One region of the Roseateles flavus genome, then DNA from elsewhere that is predicted to be linked to it. Evidence: riboswitches for the same ligand, from Rfam matches in the RefSeq annotation. Region 1 holds a riboswitch; each other region holds the start of a gene.

Evidence for each region. A riboswitch is a leader RNA that binds a small molecule or an ion and turns the genes downstream of it on or off. The one in region 1 is predicted to bind glycine.
Region 2: linked by a shared signal. The riboswitch ahead of gcvT (glycine cleavage system aminomethyltransferase GcvT) and the one ahead of ABDJ40_RS23065 (D-amino acid dehydrogenase) in region 1 are both predicted to bind glycine.
Region 3: linked by a shared signal. The riboswitch ahead of ABDJ40_RS13700 (branched-chain amino acid ABC transporter substrate-binding protein) and the one ahead of ABDJ40_RS23065 (D-amino acid dehydrogenase) in region 1 are both predicted to bind glycine.

What each region holds. Positions count from the first base shown of each region.
Region 1 is NZ_JBDPZC010000017.1:11,170-16,623, reverse strand. Features, by position in the region: gene ABDJ40_RS23080 (GNAT family N-acetyltransferase) at 1-437, shown strand, start outside; gene ABDJ40_RS23075 (PQQ-dependent sugar dehydrogenase) at 450-1,661, opposite strand; gene ABDJ40_RS23070 (DUF2785 domain-containing protein) at 1,736-2,653, opposite strand; glycine riboswitch at 2,790-2,893, shown strand; glycine riboswitch at 2,895-3,013, shown strand; gene ABDJ40_RS23065 (D-amino acid dehydrogenase) at 3,116-4,414, shown strand; gene fusA (elongation factor G) at 4,518-5,454, shown strand, end outside.
Region 2 is NZ_JBDPZC010000006.1:144,789-150,242, forward strand. Features, by position in the region: gene ABDJ40_RS13935 (DegQ family serine endoprotease) at 1-1,165, opposite strand, end outside; gene ABDJ40_RS13940 (ATP-binding protein) at 1,242-2,657, opposite strand; gene ABDJ40_RS13945 (response regulator) at 2,654-3,313, opposite strand; glycine riboswitch at 3,424-3,527, shown strand; glycine riboswitch at 3,537-3,645, shown strand; gene gcvT (glycine cleavage system aminomethyltransferase GcvT) at 3,707-4,831, shown strand; gene gcvH (glycine cleavage system protein GcvH) at 4,921-5,295, shown strand; gene gcvP (aminomethyl-transferring glycine dehydrogenase) at 5,440-5,454, shown strand, end outside.
Region 3 is NZ_JBDPZC010000006.1:79,183-84,636, forward strand. Features, by position in the region: gene ABDJ40_RS13685 (diguanylate cyclase domain-containing protein) at 1-542, shown strand, start outside; gene ABDJ40_RS13690 (AraC family transcriptional regulator) at 539-1,573, shown strand; gene ABDJ40_RS13695 (hypothetical protein) at 1,613-1,837, opposite strand; gene ABDJ40_RS13700 (branched-chain amino acid ABC transporter substrate-binding protein) at 2,034-3,176, opposite strand; glycine riboswitch at 3,344-3,437, opposite strand; gene ABDJ40_RS13705 (class II fumarate hydratase) at 3,645-5,048, shown strand; gene ABDJ40_RS13710 (acyl-CoA thioesterase) at 5,250-5,454, shown strand, end outside.

The DNA of each region.
Region 1 (5,454 bases):
ACGCCCGCAGCGAGGACGCCGCCGCCTTGATGGACGAGCTGAACGCCCTGCTCGCCGCGCTCAGCGGCGACAGCGGCGCCGCCCGCTTCGATCCGTCGCGGATGCAGTCGACGGGCTGCGCCTTCCTGGTGGCCCGGGACGGGCAAGGGCAGGCCCAGGGCTGTGGCGCCCTGCGCCCGCTCCCTGAGGGGCTGCCCGGAACGGCCGAGATCAAGCGCATGTATGCCCGGGCCCGCGGCCAAGGCCTGGGTGCGGCCCTGCTGGCCGCCCTGCTGGACGAGGCCCGCCGCCTGGGCTATCGGCGCGTCTGGCTGGAGACCCGGCGCGTCAACGCCCGCGCCCTGGCCTTCTACCAGCACCAGGGCTTCACGGAGATCCCCGGCTACGGCCACTATGCGGGCCGCGCGGACGCCGCCTGCCTCGGCCTCGCCCTGTGAGCGCCTCGCGCCTCAGCGGAAGACGCGCAGCAGCCGGCCGCTGTCGGTGAGCATCAGCAGCGCGCCGTCGGGCGCCTGCCTGACGTCGCGGATGCGCTCCCCGAGGTCGGCATACATCGCGCTGCGCTCCTGCACCGTGTTGCCGGCCAGCTTCAATCGCCACAGCGCCTGGCCCGCCAGGCTGCCGGAGAAGAGCTGCCCCTGCCACTCGGGGAACATGCTGCCGGTGTAGAACAGCAGGCCGGCTGGCGCGATGGAGGTCGGCACCCAGAAGGTCAGGGGCTCGACATAGGCCGGCGCATGCGTGCCGCCACCGATGCGGCAGGCGTCCCCCACCGGATCACCGTAGTTGCAGCCATAGCTGCGCACCGGCCAGCCGTAGTTGCCGCCGGGCGCAATGCGGTTGATCTCGTCACCGCCCTGCGGCCCGTGCTCGCTGACCCAGAGCTCGCCCGTCTGCGGATGCAGCGCGGCGCCCTGCGGATTGCGGTGGCCCAGCGAATAGATGCCCGGCGCGGCGACTGGGCCGAGCGCAGGGTTGTCGGCCGGAAGGCCGCCATCGCGGTTGATGCGCACCACCTTGCCCAAGGTCTTGCCCAGGTCCTGAGCGGGGCTGCCCTGCTGGCGCTCGCCCAGGGTCACGAAGAGGGTCTTGTCGCGGGCAAAGACCAGGCGGGAGCCGTAGTGCCCGGAGCCGCTGACCTTGGGGCTCTGGCGAAAGATCACCTGCCCCTCCACCAGGGCCGTGCCCTGCAGCCGGGCCTTGAAGACCGCCGTGCCGCTGCGCCCCGCCTCGCTGCCACTGCCCGGTTCGCTGAAGCTCAGGTAGACGAGGCCGTTCTGGCTGAAGTCGGGGTCGAGGGCCAGGTCCAGCAGGCCGCCCTGCCCCGCCGAGTCCACCGCTGGTGCGCCGCTGATGACCTCCTTCTGGCGCGCGTCGGCGCTGAGCCTCAGCAGGCCGCCGCTGCGCTGGGTCACCAGCAGGCGCCCGTCCGGCAGCACGGCCAGGGACCATGGGTTGCCCAGGTCCGTGCGGAGCGTGGCGAGCTGGGGAGTGGGGCTCGGCGTTGGTGTCGGTGTCGGCGTGGGTGTTGGTGTCGGCGTGGGTGTTGGTGTCGGCGTGGGTGTCGGTGTGGCGCTGGCGCTTGAGTCACCGCCGCCCCCTCCGCACGCCACCAGGGCCGCCACCATCAGGGCTCCCGAGCTTCGATGCCAAGCTGCCATGCGCCATCTCCCGTCGTGGATGCAGGCAGTCTAGGAGCTTGCCGGCGTCCCCGTTGTAAGAAGCTGTGGCGGCCTCAGTCCAAGGACGCCAGCGCCTGGCGCACCGCGGGCAGCGCGCGCTCGCGCAGGCCGGCATCGGGTTGCTCCTGCAGGGCCACATAAAGCGGCCACAGGAACTGGCGGGCGTTGTGCGCCAGGCGCAGGCGGCGGGCATCCCAGCTGCCGCCGCGAGCGGGCTCCAGCACCGTCAGCAGCCAGGCCTTCACCTGCTCCGCCGACCAGGCACTGCGCGCCAGGGCAAAGCGCGCGGCCCGCGCCAGGCGCTCGCCCTCGCCATGCTGGTAGGCGACCTGCCCCTGGGCCAGCACCTGGGCGCCCAGCGAGGCCAGCATGAGGGCCGCGCCGTCCGCATCCACGGCGGGGTTCAGGGCCAGCTGCATCAGCAGATCGGCGCCGTGGGCCACCCCATGGCGCCAGCCCTCGCGGTCGTCATGCGCGCGGTAGTCGCGCCATTGCCGCAGCCAGGAAGCGCCTGCCACCAGCAGGGCCTCGCGCTCGGCAGGCTGCAGAAAGGGCTGGACGCGATCGACACGGGCGACCTCGGACAGCGCCAGCGCCGCAAAGGGCGCGTGAAACCCCGGAGCGTCCGGCGGCGCCTGCAGCACGGACAGCCAGCGATCGCGCAGCAGGCGCAGGGTTTCAGGGGTGAGCCGGCCGGCGCGCATCCAGGCGGAAAGCAGCTCGAAGCCCAGCTCGTCACGCAAGGCGGGATCGGGCGAGGACAGACAGTCGGCCAGAGAGAGCGCCACTCGCTGGAAGGGCGCCGCCGGGCGCGCGGCGTCCTGCGTCCAGGCACGCAGCTGCGCGGCCTGCTGGACCTGGCCCTCCAAGGACGGCGGGCAATCCGCCGCAGCCGGGGCCACGAACGCCGCCATCAGGGCCAGGCCAGCCCAGGTCCGGCCTCCGATGCAGACTTTTGCAGTGCGTCCCATGCGGACCTCCTTGGCGCGCATCTTGGGCGCGCCTCGGCTCCCGCGCCACCGGACTTGCCCGCCGTGCACAAAGCCATGGGAGACCGCTGGCGCAGGCGGCCCGCTTGCCGACGGCCGCCCCGGCCACGTACACTGCGCGTCGGATTCAGGAGAGTGCAGACCCCATGCCATGTTCATGCGGGCCTGCCGCCGAAGGCGCAAGCTCCCATACTCGCTCAGGCCCCGTACTGGATCCGTCATCAAGCCGAATGCTGGAGAGTGAGGCCAGGCTCCGAGCCCGGCTTCCGCCGAAGGAGCAAGGCCGCAGACCCTGAAGTCCAGCGGCTGAATCTCTCAGGTACCGAGGACAGCGGGAGCGGCGCGCACAGGCGCACGCTCTCTTTGGCCCGGGGTTTTTTCTGCCCCTCACGCCCGAGTCACGCACGCCTGCGCGTTCAACCCTCAGTTCATCGAGAGTTCCGCATGCATGTCATCGTCCTGGGCGCCGGCGTCACCGGCATCAGCACCGCCTGGTATCTCCGCCGGGCCGGCCACGAAGTCACCGTCATCGACCGCCAGCCCGCAGCCGGCCTGGAGACCAGCTACGCCAATGGCGGGCAGATCTCCGTCTCCCATGCCGAGCCCTGGGCCAATCCCGGCGCACCGCTGAAGGTGCTCAAGTGGCTCATGAAGGAGGACGCCCCCCTGCTCTTCCGCCTGCGCGCGGACCTGGCCCAGTGGCGCTGGGGCCTGCAGTTCCTGCGCGAGTGCACGCAGGGCCGCACGGCGCACAACATCCGCAACATCGTCAAGCTGGGCCTCTACAGCCGCGAGCAACTGCGCGAGCTGCGCGGCCAACTGGGCCTGCAATACGACCAGCGCACCCAGGGCATCCTGCACTTCTACACCAGCGAGGCCGAGTACGAGGCGGCGCAGGAGCCGGCCCGCATCATGCGCGAGCAGGGCTGCGAGCTGGACATGAAGACGCCCGACGAATGCGTGGCCATCGAGCCCGCGCTGGCCCAGTGCCGGCAGCAGATCGTCGGCGGTTCGATGACGCCCAGCGACGAGTCCGGCGACGCCCACCGCTTCACCCAGGCCCTGGCCGCCCGCTGTGCGGAAGCCGGCGTGCGCTTCGCCTACGACACCCGCATCCTGGGCCTGGAAGGCAGCCGCGAGTCCGGCATCAGCCGCGTGATCTGCGCCGATGCGAACGGCGTGGTGCAGCGCCTGGCCGCCGACCGCTTCGTGCTGTGCATGGGCAGCTTCAGCCGCGGCCTGGCACGCGAGCTGGGCATCCATCTCAACATCTACCCGGCCAAGGGCTACTCGGTGACGCTGCCGGTGATCTCGCCCGAGCACAGCTACCAGGTCTCTCTGACGGACGACGAGTACAAGCTGGTCTTCTCGCGCCTGGGCGACCGCCTGCGCATTGCCGGCACGGCCGAGCTCAACGGCTACAGCACCGAGCTGAACCTCACCCGCTGCGAGGCCATCGTGCGTCGCACGCGCGAGCTCTTCCCCTCCATGACCGACGGCCGCGGCGCGCAGTTCTGGACCGGCCTGCGGCCCGCCACGCCGTCCAACCTGCCCTATATCGGCGCCAGCCACGTGCCCAACGTCTACCTCAACACCGGGCACGGCACCCTGGGCTGGACCCATGCCTGCGGCTCGGCGGCGGCCATTGCGGACATCGTCAGCGGCCGGCGGCCCGTCCTGGACTACGCCTTCACCGCAGCCACGCAGGAGCAGCTGGAAGACGGCGAGCTGCGCTACGCCTGAACGACGTCAGGTCTTGCGCACGCCCCCTTGTGCGGGGCCATGCCTTGCCCTAGGCTCAGGCCACGGCATTTGTGCATCGGTCCCGACCTCAAGGAGCACGCCTATGGCCTCCAGCCCTTCGTCCGCAGGAGGCGCTGCCTCCGGCCTGTCCGGCAGCGCGCAGGATTCCCGCCTGCAGAGCCTGCGCACCCTGGCCCTGGTCGGCCCCGCAGGCAGCGGCAAGACCACCTTGTGCGAGGCCCTGCTGCTGCAGGCGGGCGCCATCAAGCAGGCAGGATCCGTCGAGAAGGGCAACACGGTCAGTGACCACGAAGCCCTGGAGCGCCGCATGCAGCATTCGCTGCAGACCAGCGCCGTCCACCTCGACTGGCAGGGCCTGCGCCTGCATGTGCTGGACACCCCGGGCGCGCCGGACTTCATCGGCCAGGCCCTCCCCGCGCTGGAAGCCGTGGAGAGCGCCGTGCTGGTGCTCAATGCGCAGGCTGGACTGGAGCTGATGGCCACGCGGCTGATGGAGGTCGCGGCCCAGCGCGAGCGCACGCGCCTGGTCGTGATCAACAAGATCGACGCCCCGGAGGTCGACCTCCCCGGCCTGCTGGCCCTGCTGCAGGAGCGCCTGGGCAAGGAATGCCTGCCGCTGAACCTGCCGGCCGGCGGCGGCACGCGGGTCTCGGACTGCTTTTTCCAGCGCGACGGCGACAGCGACTTCGGCTCCGTGGCCGAGGCCCATCGGGCCTTGGTGGAACAGGTGGTGGAGGTCGACGGTGACTTCGTCGAGCGCTACCTCAACGAAGGCGACGTCCCCGCCAGCGAGCTGCATGCGCCCCTGGAGCAGGCCCTGCGCGAGGGCCACCTCATCCCCGTGTGCTTCACCGCGGCGAAGTCCGGCGTGGGCGTGCCCGAGCTGCTGGACGCCATCGCGCGCCTGCTGCCTCACCCGGGCGAGGCCAACCCGCCGCAGTTCCTGGAGGGCGAGGGCGCCGACGCCCGCCCGCTGAAACCCCTGCCCGATGCAGACCGCCACGTGCTGGCCCACGTCT
Region 2 (5,454 bases), on a different contig from region 1:
TGGCCTGGCCGACCAGGGCCGGGAGGTCGCTGCTGGCCACGATGGGCTGGCCGTTGAACTTCAGGATCACGTCCCCCGACTTCAACCCGGCCTTCGCGCCCGCGCTGCCTTCCTCGATATTGGCCACCAGCGCGCCTTCCGGCCGGGCCAGCTTGAAGGAATCGGCGAAGCCCTGGTTGACGTCCTGGATGGTGATGCCCAGGCGCGCGTGCTGCACCTTGCCGCCCTTCTCGATCTGCTGGCGCACGCGCTGAGCCACCTCGACGGGAATCGCGAAGGACAGGCCCTGATAGCCGCCGCTCTGGCTGTAGATCTGCGAGTTGATGCCCACCACCTCGCCGCGCGCATTGAACAGCGGGCCGCCGGAGTTGCCCGGGTTGATGGCGACGTCGGTCTGCAGGAAGGGCACGAAGCTCTCCTGCGGCAGGGCGCGGCCCTTGGCGCTCACCACGCCGGCCGAGACGCTGTTCTCGAAGCCGAAGGGCGAGCCGATGGCCAGCACCCATTCACCCACGCGCAGGTCCCGCGTGCTCCCCAGGGTCACGGTAGGCAGGCCCTTGGCCTCGATCTTGAGCACGGCCACATCAGTCTTGGGATCGGAGCCCAGCACCTTGGCCTTGAACTCGCGCCGGTCGGTCAGCTTGACGGTCACCTCGGAGGCATCGCGCACCACGTGGGCATTGGTCAGGATGGTGCCGTCCTCGGACACGATGAATCCCGAGCCCTGGCCGCGGGTGGGCATCTCGCCGCCGCGCGGGATCTGGGGCTGGAAGCGACGGAAGAATTCGTAGAAGGGATCGTCGGGGTCCAGCTCGGGCATGGCGCCACGGCGCTGCGCCTGCGTCTTCACGGTGCCCGTAACGCTGATGTTGACGACGGCCGGGCCCTGGCGGGCGGCGATGGTGGCGAAGTCCGGCAAGGCGGCCGCGGCCATGGGCGCTGGCGCTGCCGCGTTCACGGCGGCAGGCGCGGCGCTGGCCAGCACGGGGCTGGTGGTGGCAGCGGGCTCGGCAGGCGCCGTCACCGGCGCGCTGTTGCTGGTCTTGAGGGTGTTGCTGGCATGCATGGCACCGGCACCTCCGGCGGCACCAAGCACGCCAGCGGCGACGAGGGCCCAGACCAGGCGGCGGGCCGGGATCATGCGGTTGAGGCGGTGGTCGGTCATGGCGTTCTCCTTTTGGCTGCAGCGACCTGGACGGTCGCGACGGTCAGCACTTTCGAACGCCTCGCTTAGAAACCGCTTAACGAAGCTGAGCCCGGTCTGAGGACGCATCGCCCGGCTCGCAGGCCGGGAGGCGCAGCTCCACCTGCAGGCCGCCCAGGCGACTGGACTGACTCAGGCGCAGCTGGGCGCCATGGCGCTCGGCGATGGCCTTGACGATGGCCAGGCCCAGGCCGCTGCCCGGCGCCTGCGAGGCCGAGGCACTGCTGCGATAGAAGCGGTCGAAGACGCGCTGGCGCTCGTCGGCGGGGATGCCCGGCCCGCTGTCCTCCACCAGCAGCAAGACCTGACCCTCTCCCGGCGTGGCATGCAGGCTGAGGTCCACCTGGCCGCCCGCGGGGCTGTACTTGATGGCGTTGTCCAGCAGGTTGCGCAGCAGCACGCGCAGGCCTTCGGGCTGGCCCAGGACCCAGGCGGCATCGCAGTCCTGCAGGCCCACGTCCACGCCGCGCAGGCTGCCCAGCTCGCTGGCATCGGCCACGGCCTGGCGGCAGAGCGCGTCCAGGGCCACCGGCTCCAGCGCCCGCTGCGCGGCCGCGCCTTCCTGGCGGGCCAGGGACAGCAGTTGCTCGATCAGGTGCGAGGCCCGCTCGATGCCCTGCTCCAGGCGCCTCAGGCCGGGCTCGCCTGCCGTGCTGCTCATGGCGCTGCCCTGCTGCAGCGCCTGCAGCTGCAGCTTCAGCGCGGCCAGCGGCGTGCGCAGCTCATGGGCCGCATCGGCCACGAAGTGCTGCTGGTCCTCGAAGGCCCTGCGCACGCGGCCCAGCAGGGCGTTGAACTCCTGCACCATGGGCCGCAGTTCGCTGGGCAGGTCGCCCGCGGGGACGGGCGCCAGATCGCCTGGCGAGCGGTCCGCCAGCTGGGCGCGCACGCGCTCCACCGGGTCCAGGGAACGGCTGATGACCAGCCACACGACGAGACCCAGCAGCGGCAGCATCAGCAGCGTGGGCATGGCCGTGCGCCAGGCCAGTTGCGAGGCCATGCGCTGGCGCACTGAGAGGTCCTGGGCGACCTGGATCACCTGCAGCGGCGTCTGCACCGAGAAGACGCGGAAGGTGCGCCCACGGTCGCTGACGTCGGAGAAGCCCAGCACCGCGCGCTGCGGCAGCAGCCACGGTCCGGGTGAGCGGAACATGGAGGCGCCGTCCAGGCTCCAGACCTGCACATGGAAGTCGAAGCTCTGCTGCTCGCCCAGGGGCAGCGAGATGGTGCCGCTGCCCGGCCCCGCCATGCTGCCGCGCAGTGAGAAAGCCATCTGCTGCATCTGGTAGTCGAAGAGCTGGTCGGCCTCGGCCAGGGCCGTGCGGTAGGCGCTGTAGGCCTGCAGGAAGGCCGCCAGCGAGACGGCGGCCAGCAGGAACATCATCAGGCGCTGGCGCAGCGAGCGCGGCATCAACCCTCGCCGCAGGCCCGCCAGCCGTTCGAGGCTCTTCATTCCTTGGGGACGCGATAGCCCACGCCGCGCACGTTCTGGATCAGCTCGGCGCCCAGCTTCTTGCGCAGGCCGTGGATGTAGACCTCGACCGCATTGCTGGAGATCTCGTCCTTCCAGCCGTAGAGCTTCTCCTCCAGCTGCTGGCGCGACAGCACCATGCCCGGCCGGGCCAGCAGCGGCTCCAGCACCGCCCACTCACGCGCCGAGAGCACGACCTCGCGGCCGTCCTTGCTCACCTCGCGGGTGGCGGGGTTGATGGCCACGCCCTTGTGCTCGTAGACCGGCTCGGCACGGCCCTGGGCCCGGCGCAGCAGGGCGCGGATGCGGGCCAGCAGCTCGTGGAACTCGTAGGGCTTGAGCACGTAGTCGTCCGCCCCGGCGTCCAGGCCGGCAATGCGCTGCTCCAGGGCATCGCGCGCCGTGGCGATCAGCACGGGCAGGCTCTGCTTGCGGCCGCGCAGCTGCTTGAGCACCGTCATGCCGTCGGCCTTGGGCAGGCCCAGGTCGAGGATCAGCAGGTCATAGTTCTGGCTCAGCAGCGCGGTGTCGGCCATCTCGCCGTCGCGGACCCAGTCGACCGCATAGCCTTCCGCCCGCAGCAGGTCCAGCAGGGGCTCACCGATCATCAGGTCGTCTTCGACCAGCAGCAGTCTCATGGTGGCTCGGGGCACGTCGGGGTGGAAAAGCAGAATTCTCCACGGAAGAAAGCCCCCGGCCTTAGCAGCCCCTTAATCTCTTGCCGGGCGGGCTGATTCCATGGCTACAATGCGCCCGGTCAGGAGAGAGCTCTCTAGCGGGAGCCGCCGAAGGCGCAGAGGCATTGGTGATCCCACGCTTCGAACGCTCAGGCAAAAGGACTGACAAAACGTTCCGATCGGAACGTTCCTCACTGGAGAGAGACGGGTCTCGAGCCCGTCCACCGAAGGGGCAAGCTGCTGGCGATACGCCGGTGGCCAATCTCTCAGGTAAAGCGGACAGCGAGGGCAGCTCCCCATCCCCGGATCAACGGCCGGGCTGGGGTTCCAGAATGCCCTCGAAGGAATTTGCCCATGTCCGCCCCCGCCGCCGATCTCAAGAAGACCCCCCTGCACGCCCTGCACGTCGAACTCGGTGCCAAGATGGTGCCCTTCGGCGGCTACGACATGCCCGTGCAGTACAAGGCCGGCATCCTGGCCGAGCACAAGCACACCCGCACGGCCGCCGGCCTCTTCGACGTCTCGCACATGGGCCAGCTGCGTCTGGTGGGCGCTGACGCCGGCGCCGCCCTGGAGTCCATCGTGCCGGTGGACATCATCGACCTGCCCGTCTACAAGCAGCGCTACGCCCTCTTCACGAACGAGCAGGGCGGCATCCTCGACGACCTGATGGTCTGCCGCCGCCCCGACGACATCTTCGTGGTGGTGAACGCCGCCTGCAAGGAGCAGGACACGGCCCATCTGCAGGCCAAGATCGGCAGCCGCTGCGAGGTGATCCCCACCCCCGAGCGCGCCCTGCTCGCGCTGCAAGGCCCGCAGGCCGTGACGGCCCTGGCCCGCCTGAACCCCGAAGTCGCCAAGCTGACCTTCATGACCGGCGGCTTCTTCAATCTGGACGGCATCGAGACCTTCCTGACCCGCTCGGGCTACACCGGCGAAGACGGCTTCGAGATCTCGGTGCACAACGACCAGGCCGTCGAGCTGGCCCGCAAGCTGCTGGCCCAGCCCGAAGTGATGCCCATCGGCCTCGGCGCCCGCGACACCCTGCGCCTGGAAGCCGGCCTGTGCCTCTACGGCCATGACATCGACACCAGCACCACCCCCGTGGAAGGCGCCCTGACCTGGGCCATCCAGAAGGTGCGCCGCGCCGGTGGCGCCCGTGCCGGCGGCTATCCCGGTGCCGACATCGTCAACGAGCAGCTCGCCAACGGCGTGCAGCGCAAGCGCGTGGGCCTGATCTCCGCCGAGCGCATGCCCGTGCGCGAAGGCGCCAAGCTGGTGAACGCAGACGGCACCGAGATCGGCGTCGTGACCAGCGGCTCCCTGGGCCCCACGGTCAACCAGCCGGTGGCCCTGGGCTATGTGCAGACGGCCTACGCCCCGCAAGGCACGGAAGTCTTCGCCCTGGTGCGTGACAAGCGCGTTGCCATGACCGTGGCCGCCACCCCCTTCGCGCCGCACCGCTATTTCCGCGGCTGACATCCGCGTGTGAGGGGCCGATACTGGCCCCTCGCCTGTTTCCCCGTCCAGTTTTCCCTGGTCTTTTCTCCCGACATTCGGAGCACACCATGAGCATCAAGTACACCGCCGACCACGAGTGGATCCAGATCAACGCTGACGGCACCGCCACCGTGGGCATCACCGTCCATGCGCAAGACGCGCTGGGCGACGTGGTGTTCGTGGACCTGCCCGACGTCGGCAAGAGCTTCGCCGAGAAGGAAGTCGCCGGCGTGGTCGAGTCCGTCAAGGCCGCCGCCGACGTCTACATGCCCGTCAGCGGCGAGATCACCGAGGTCAACGAAGCCCTGCGCGCCGACCCTTCCCTCGCCAACAGCGACCCGCTGGCCTCGGGCTGGTTCTTCAAGGTCAAGCTGTCCAAGCCGGCCGAGCTGGACGCCCTGATGGACGCCACCGCCTACGACGAGCTGGTCAAGAACAGCTGATCGCCGTGAGGTGAACAACGGGCACCGACAGTCCTGTCCGTGCCCGTTTCCGTATCTGCCGGGCGGCCCCTGCCTGCCACCGCCCTGCCCCGGACTGCCGCCGCCGGCCATGAGCCTGCCGCGGTCACCGATGAAGGATTTGCCATGTTGATGTCTGCC
Region 3 (5,454 bases), on a different contig from region 1:
CTCTGGGCATGCTGCTGGTGACGATGGGCCTGCATCACTGGCGCCAGGAGCATCGTGTCCTGACGGAGCAGCTGCTGCGCCGGGAGCGCATCTTCAGGGACCATCGCAGCATGGAGGGCGTCACGCAGCTGGGCGATGCCGGCTACATGACAGCGCAGGTCGGGCTGGAGCAGCGCATGCAGCGCCCGGCAGCCCTGCTGATGCTGGGCTTCGAAGATTTCCAGACCGTGGTCCGCGAGCAGGGTCTGGCGGAGGCCGACCGCCTGCTTCAGGCCCTCAGCCATCTCCTGCTGCTGAGCCTCCCGCCCGACGCCTTGCTGTGCCGCTACGCAGCCGACCGCTTCTGCGTGCTGCTGCCCGGCGCGCAAGCGGACGCCGCCCAGCGGCAGGCCCAGCACCTGCAGGCCGCCCTGAACCATCTGGGCCACCACACGCGGGCAGGCCTGCGCCTGCAGTTGGCGGCGCGCTGCGCCTGGTCCCTGGTACAGCCGCAAGTGCCGGCCGATGAGCAGTTGCTGGCCCTGGCCCGGAGGCTGGCATGAGCCCCACGCTGAGCCCGGCACTGTGCGCGCCGCCCGGGTCGCCGGTCTTCGATCTGGCCAGCCCCTGCCTGCCCTGGGAGCAGCAGGCGGCCTGCGTGCTGGAACTGGCCCGCACCCGAGCCGTGGCGCCCGAGGACCTGCTGAACCATGCCGGTCTGGTGCGCAGCGCTCTCATCAGTCCCCGTCAATTGCTGGCCTTGCTGGCCGCCCTGCAGCACCGGCTGCCAGCGGCCGACACGCCCTTCGTGCTGGGCCAGCTGAGCCTGCCCGGCCATGCGGGGCTGGCCAGCCACGCCCTGCTGCAGGCCGCCACGCTGGGGGAGGCGCTGGAGCTGCTGTGCCGGTACGCCGGCCGTCTCTCGCCCTTGCTGACGCCGCGCCTGCTGCTTCATGGCGACGAAGCGCTGCTGCTGTGGACTGAGTCCTGCGGCATCCCCGCGGCCCAGCGTGCCTTCGTGGTCGACATGCACATGAGCGCACTGAAGTCCCTGTGCCAGTGGCAGAGTGGAGCTGCGCTGCCCTGGCGCTTCTGCTTCAACCGGACGCGGCCGCGGGACCTGTCCCAGCATGTCGTCTTCCTCGGGGCCGAGCTCAGCTTCGGCTGCCAGTTCGATGCCATGCGCCTGCCCGCGGCCCTGCTGTCCCGGCCCTGGCCCCGTGCCGTGAAGCCGAACCTGGCCCAGCGGGCCCTGGAGCAGAACGCCGATCCCGCCGCCGCGGGGCGCGGACTCCTCGCCGCTCTCTATGACTGGTTGCTGCCCCGGTACCGGGAGGCCACGCCCCTGGAGCAGGCGGCCCAGGCTTTCGGCGTCAGCCCGGCGACGCTGAAGCGGCGGCTGGCGCTGCACGGCACCCACTACCAGGCCCAGCTGGACCAGGCCCGAAGCCATGTGGCGCTCTACCTCCTGCTGCTGCAAGGTCGCAGCAGCGACTCGATCGCCAGCGAGCTGGGCTTTCACGACCGCAGCAGCTTCCGGCGCTCGTTCAAGCGCTGGACGGGCCTGACGCCGGGCGTCGCGCTGTCGGGATGAGGGCGGGGCTTGCCAGGGCCGTCTGCCGGCCGGGGCCCCTCACATCAAGCGGCGAAAGGCCAGGCGCGTGATCAAGGGCTCACCCTGGACCTGCTGCACCTGACGTTCGATGACCTCCACCTTGCCGGACTTCGCCATGGCACAGATGTCCTCGGCGACCCCGTCATAGACCCAGGGCAGCTCGAGGGCGGTGCCGCATCGCGGCAGCTCGACCAGCTCGCCGATCCGGGACTCCAGAAACAGTGCTCGTGAAATGGTGCCCATGACTCGCGCCTCCACACGCTCTTCTGCACGTGGCGTTCATGTTGGAGCCGTCATGGAGCCCTCGCAAGCGCGGTCCGTCAAAGCGCTGATCCAGGGCAAGGAAAGTGGTGGCGTAGCTTCGCCAAGGCTGAAGGCCGCCCACCTTGGGCGGCCCCGCACGCAGCGGCCTGGCCTCTCACGCAGCGGCCTGCCCACCTCAGCGCACCACGCCCAGTTCCTCGCGCTGGCCGCCCTTGAAGGTGTAGAGGGTCAGGGCACCGTTCCTGATGTCGCCCTTGTCGTCGAAGGCGACGGTGCCGGTGACGCCCTGCATGCTGAGCTTCTGCAGCACGGGCAGGTAGCGGGCGGGCTCGGCGGAACCGGCCTTGACCATGGCTTCGGCCAGGGCCTTGGTGGCGTCGTAGGTGTAGGGCGAGTAGATCTGGACCTCGGTGCCGAACTTCTTCTTGAAGTCGGCCTTGAACTTGTCGAAGCCGGGGCGCAGCGTGCCGTCGATGCCGCCCGCGATGGCGCAGACGACCTGCCCGTCCAGCATCTGGCCCGAGGCCAGCTTGGGCAGCTCCGCGGTGCAGACGCCGTCACCGCCGAGGAACTTGGACTGAATGCCCAGCTGCTTCATCTGGCGCAGCATGGGCCCGCCGACGGCATCCATGCCGCCGTAGAACACCACGTCCGGCCTGGCCGCCTTGATGCCGGTGAGGATGCCGGTGAAGTCGGTGGCCTTGTCATTGGTGAACTCGCGCTTGACGACGGTGGCGCCGGCCGCCTTGGCGGCCTTCTCGAACTCGCTGGCAACGCCCTGGCCGTAGGCGGTGCGGTCGTCGATGACGGCCACCGTCCGGGCCTTCAGCGTCTGCACCGCATAGCGGCCCAGCGTGCCGCCCAGCTGGGCGTCGTCCGCCACCATGCGGAAGCTGGTCTTGAAGCCCTGGCGGGTGTACTTGGGATTGGTCACCGAGGGCGCAATCTGCGGGATGCCGGCTTCGGCATAGATGCGGGCGGCCGGGATGGCGGTGCCGGAGTTCAGGTGGCCGACGACGCCGTTCACCTTGAGATCCACCAGCTTCTGCGCGGCCTGGGTGCCCTGCTTCGGGTCACCCGCATCGTCCTCAGCCACCAGCTCGAAGCGTGCCGGACGGCCACCGATCTGCAGGCCCTTGGCGTTCAGCTCTTCCACGGCCATGCGGACGCCGTTCTCGTTGTCATGCCCGAGGTGGGCGGCCGGGCCGCTCAGCGCAGCCACATGGCCGATCTTGACGAGCAGCGGTTCTGCCGCCTGGGCAGACAGGGAAACACAGGCCGCGGCGACTGCGCCGAGGCGGATGGCGGGGTGGTTCATGGGATCTCTCCTGGGGACGTCAGCGACACGGTGACGCCGCCGGACCTCGGCGGTCGTCGCCCCCTCTGTCGCTGATGCCTGAGAGATTCCTCCCGCCCAGGATGGGGCGGGCTTGCTCCTTCGGCGCGCCGGCAGACGTCATGCAACCGGCAACTCTGCAGAGTTCGTCCACGACATCGGTCCCTTTGCCTGAGAGTTTCCGGGGCGGTTGCTCCTTCGGCGCCGCGCGGGGTGGCGCGCGGACTCTCCCGATGTCGCTCGGGCTTGTGGCCAGCAAGGCCGCCAGCGGATAGCCTGGACCTTGCATTGAAGGCTTTGATTATGCCCACGAATCAGGGTTTACCCACAATCAAATCAAGAGCCTTTTTGTCAGGTGTGCCAGTAAGAACCTCTTGATGCAAATGCGCGCCCGCAGGTCCATAGTGACCGGGAGCCGCCCTTGCCCTTCTGCTGACGGGAGCCTGCGCCATGAGTGAACACCGCCCTCCAACGCCCGGCCTGCGTGTCGAGCACGATTCCATGGGCACCGTGGAAGTGCCCGCCGACGCCTGGTTCGGCGCCCAGACCCAGCGCGCCGTGCTGAACTTTCCCATCAGCGGGCAGCCTCTGCCGCCCGGCTTCATCCGTGCCCTGCTGCTCATCAAGGGGGCTGCGGCATCGGCCAATGGCGAGCTCCAGCAGCTCGACGCCGCCGCCGCGCAGGCCATCGCACAGGCCAGCGAGGCGCTGCTGAAGCTGGAGGACGCGGCGCTGATGAAGCACTTTCCCGTCGACGTCTTCCAGACCGGCTCCGGGACCAGCAGCCACATGAATGCCAACGAGGTGCTGGCCACCCTGGCGAGCAGGATCCACGGCGCGCCGGTGCATCCCAATGACCAGGTGAACGCCGGGCAGAGCAGCAATGACGTGGTGCCCAGCGCCCTGCATGTGGCCGCGGCGCTGGCGGTCTCACAGCGCCTGCTGCCCGCGATGGATCACCTGGTGCAGGTGCTGCATCGCAAGGCGGACACCGTGCATGCCCACGTCAAGACCGGCCGCACTCATCTGATGGACGCCCTGCCGGTGCGCCTCAGCCAGGTGCTGGGAGGCTGGGCTGCGCAGGTGCAGGGGGCCCGCGAGCAGGTCCAGGCGGCCCTGCCGTTGATGCAGCGCCTGGCCCTGGGTGGCACGGCCGTGGGCACGGGCGTCAATGCCCATCCGGCCTTCGCGGGGCGCTGCTGCGAGGTGCTGAGCGAGCGCACCGGCGTCGCCTTCGCACCGGGGCCCAACCGCTTTGCGCTGATGGGCAGCCAGGACGCCGCCGTGGCGATGTCGGGCGCGCTCAAGCTGGTGGCGGTGGTGCTGTCCAAGATCGCCAACGACCTGCGCTGGATGAACTCCGGGCCTCTTGCGGGCTTGGCCGAGATTGAGCTGGAGGCGCTGCAGCCGGGCTCGTCCATCATGCCGGGCAAGGTCAACCCGGTGATCCCGGAGGCGGCCCTCATGGTGTGCACCCAGGTGATGGGCAACGATGCCGTGATCACGCTGGCCGGCCAGTCCGGCAACTTCGAGCTCAATGTGATGCAGCCCCTGGTCGCCCGCAACCTGCTGGAGAGCATCACCCTGCTGACCGCCGTGCTGCCACTGCTGGCGGACAGGGCGATCGCGAGCTTCCGGGTGAACGAGGACCGGCTGCGCGAGGCGCTGGCGCGCAATCCGGTGCTGGTGACGGCGCTCAATCCGCTGATCGGCTACGAGCGGGCTGCGGAGATCGCGAAGAAGGCCTGGCGCGAGAAGCGCCCCATTCTCGAGGTGGCCCTCGAGTGCACCGAGATCGATCCGGACACATTGCAGGCGCTGCTGGACCCGGCCCGCCTGACCGGTGAGCACTGAGCGCCCCTGGCCGGCCGCCGCCGGCTGGAGCGCCCACGTATCGCGCCATCGCAGGGCGAACTGTGATTGGTGACAGTAGTCATCCCCTCTCGAGCCCGCAACACTGCCGCAGGTCCGACGAGCCCCTGCGCTCGGGGCGCCGGCAGCCGAGCGCGCCGTCGCCATCGCGGTCGGCCATTCCCCACTTCATCAGGAACCCCCATGAGCAAGAACTTTGAAACGCCCATCCAAGTCAAGTACCGGGACACGGATTCAATGGGTCATGTCAGCAGCCCTGTCTACTACGACTATCTGCAGCACGCCTACCTCGAATTCATGTTCAAGGTGCTCTCGGTGCCCAAGCACGAGAAGCTGCCGCACATCATGGTCAAGACGGCCTGCGAGTATGTGCAGCCCGCCATGTTCG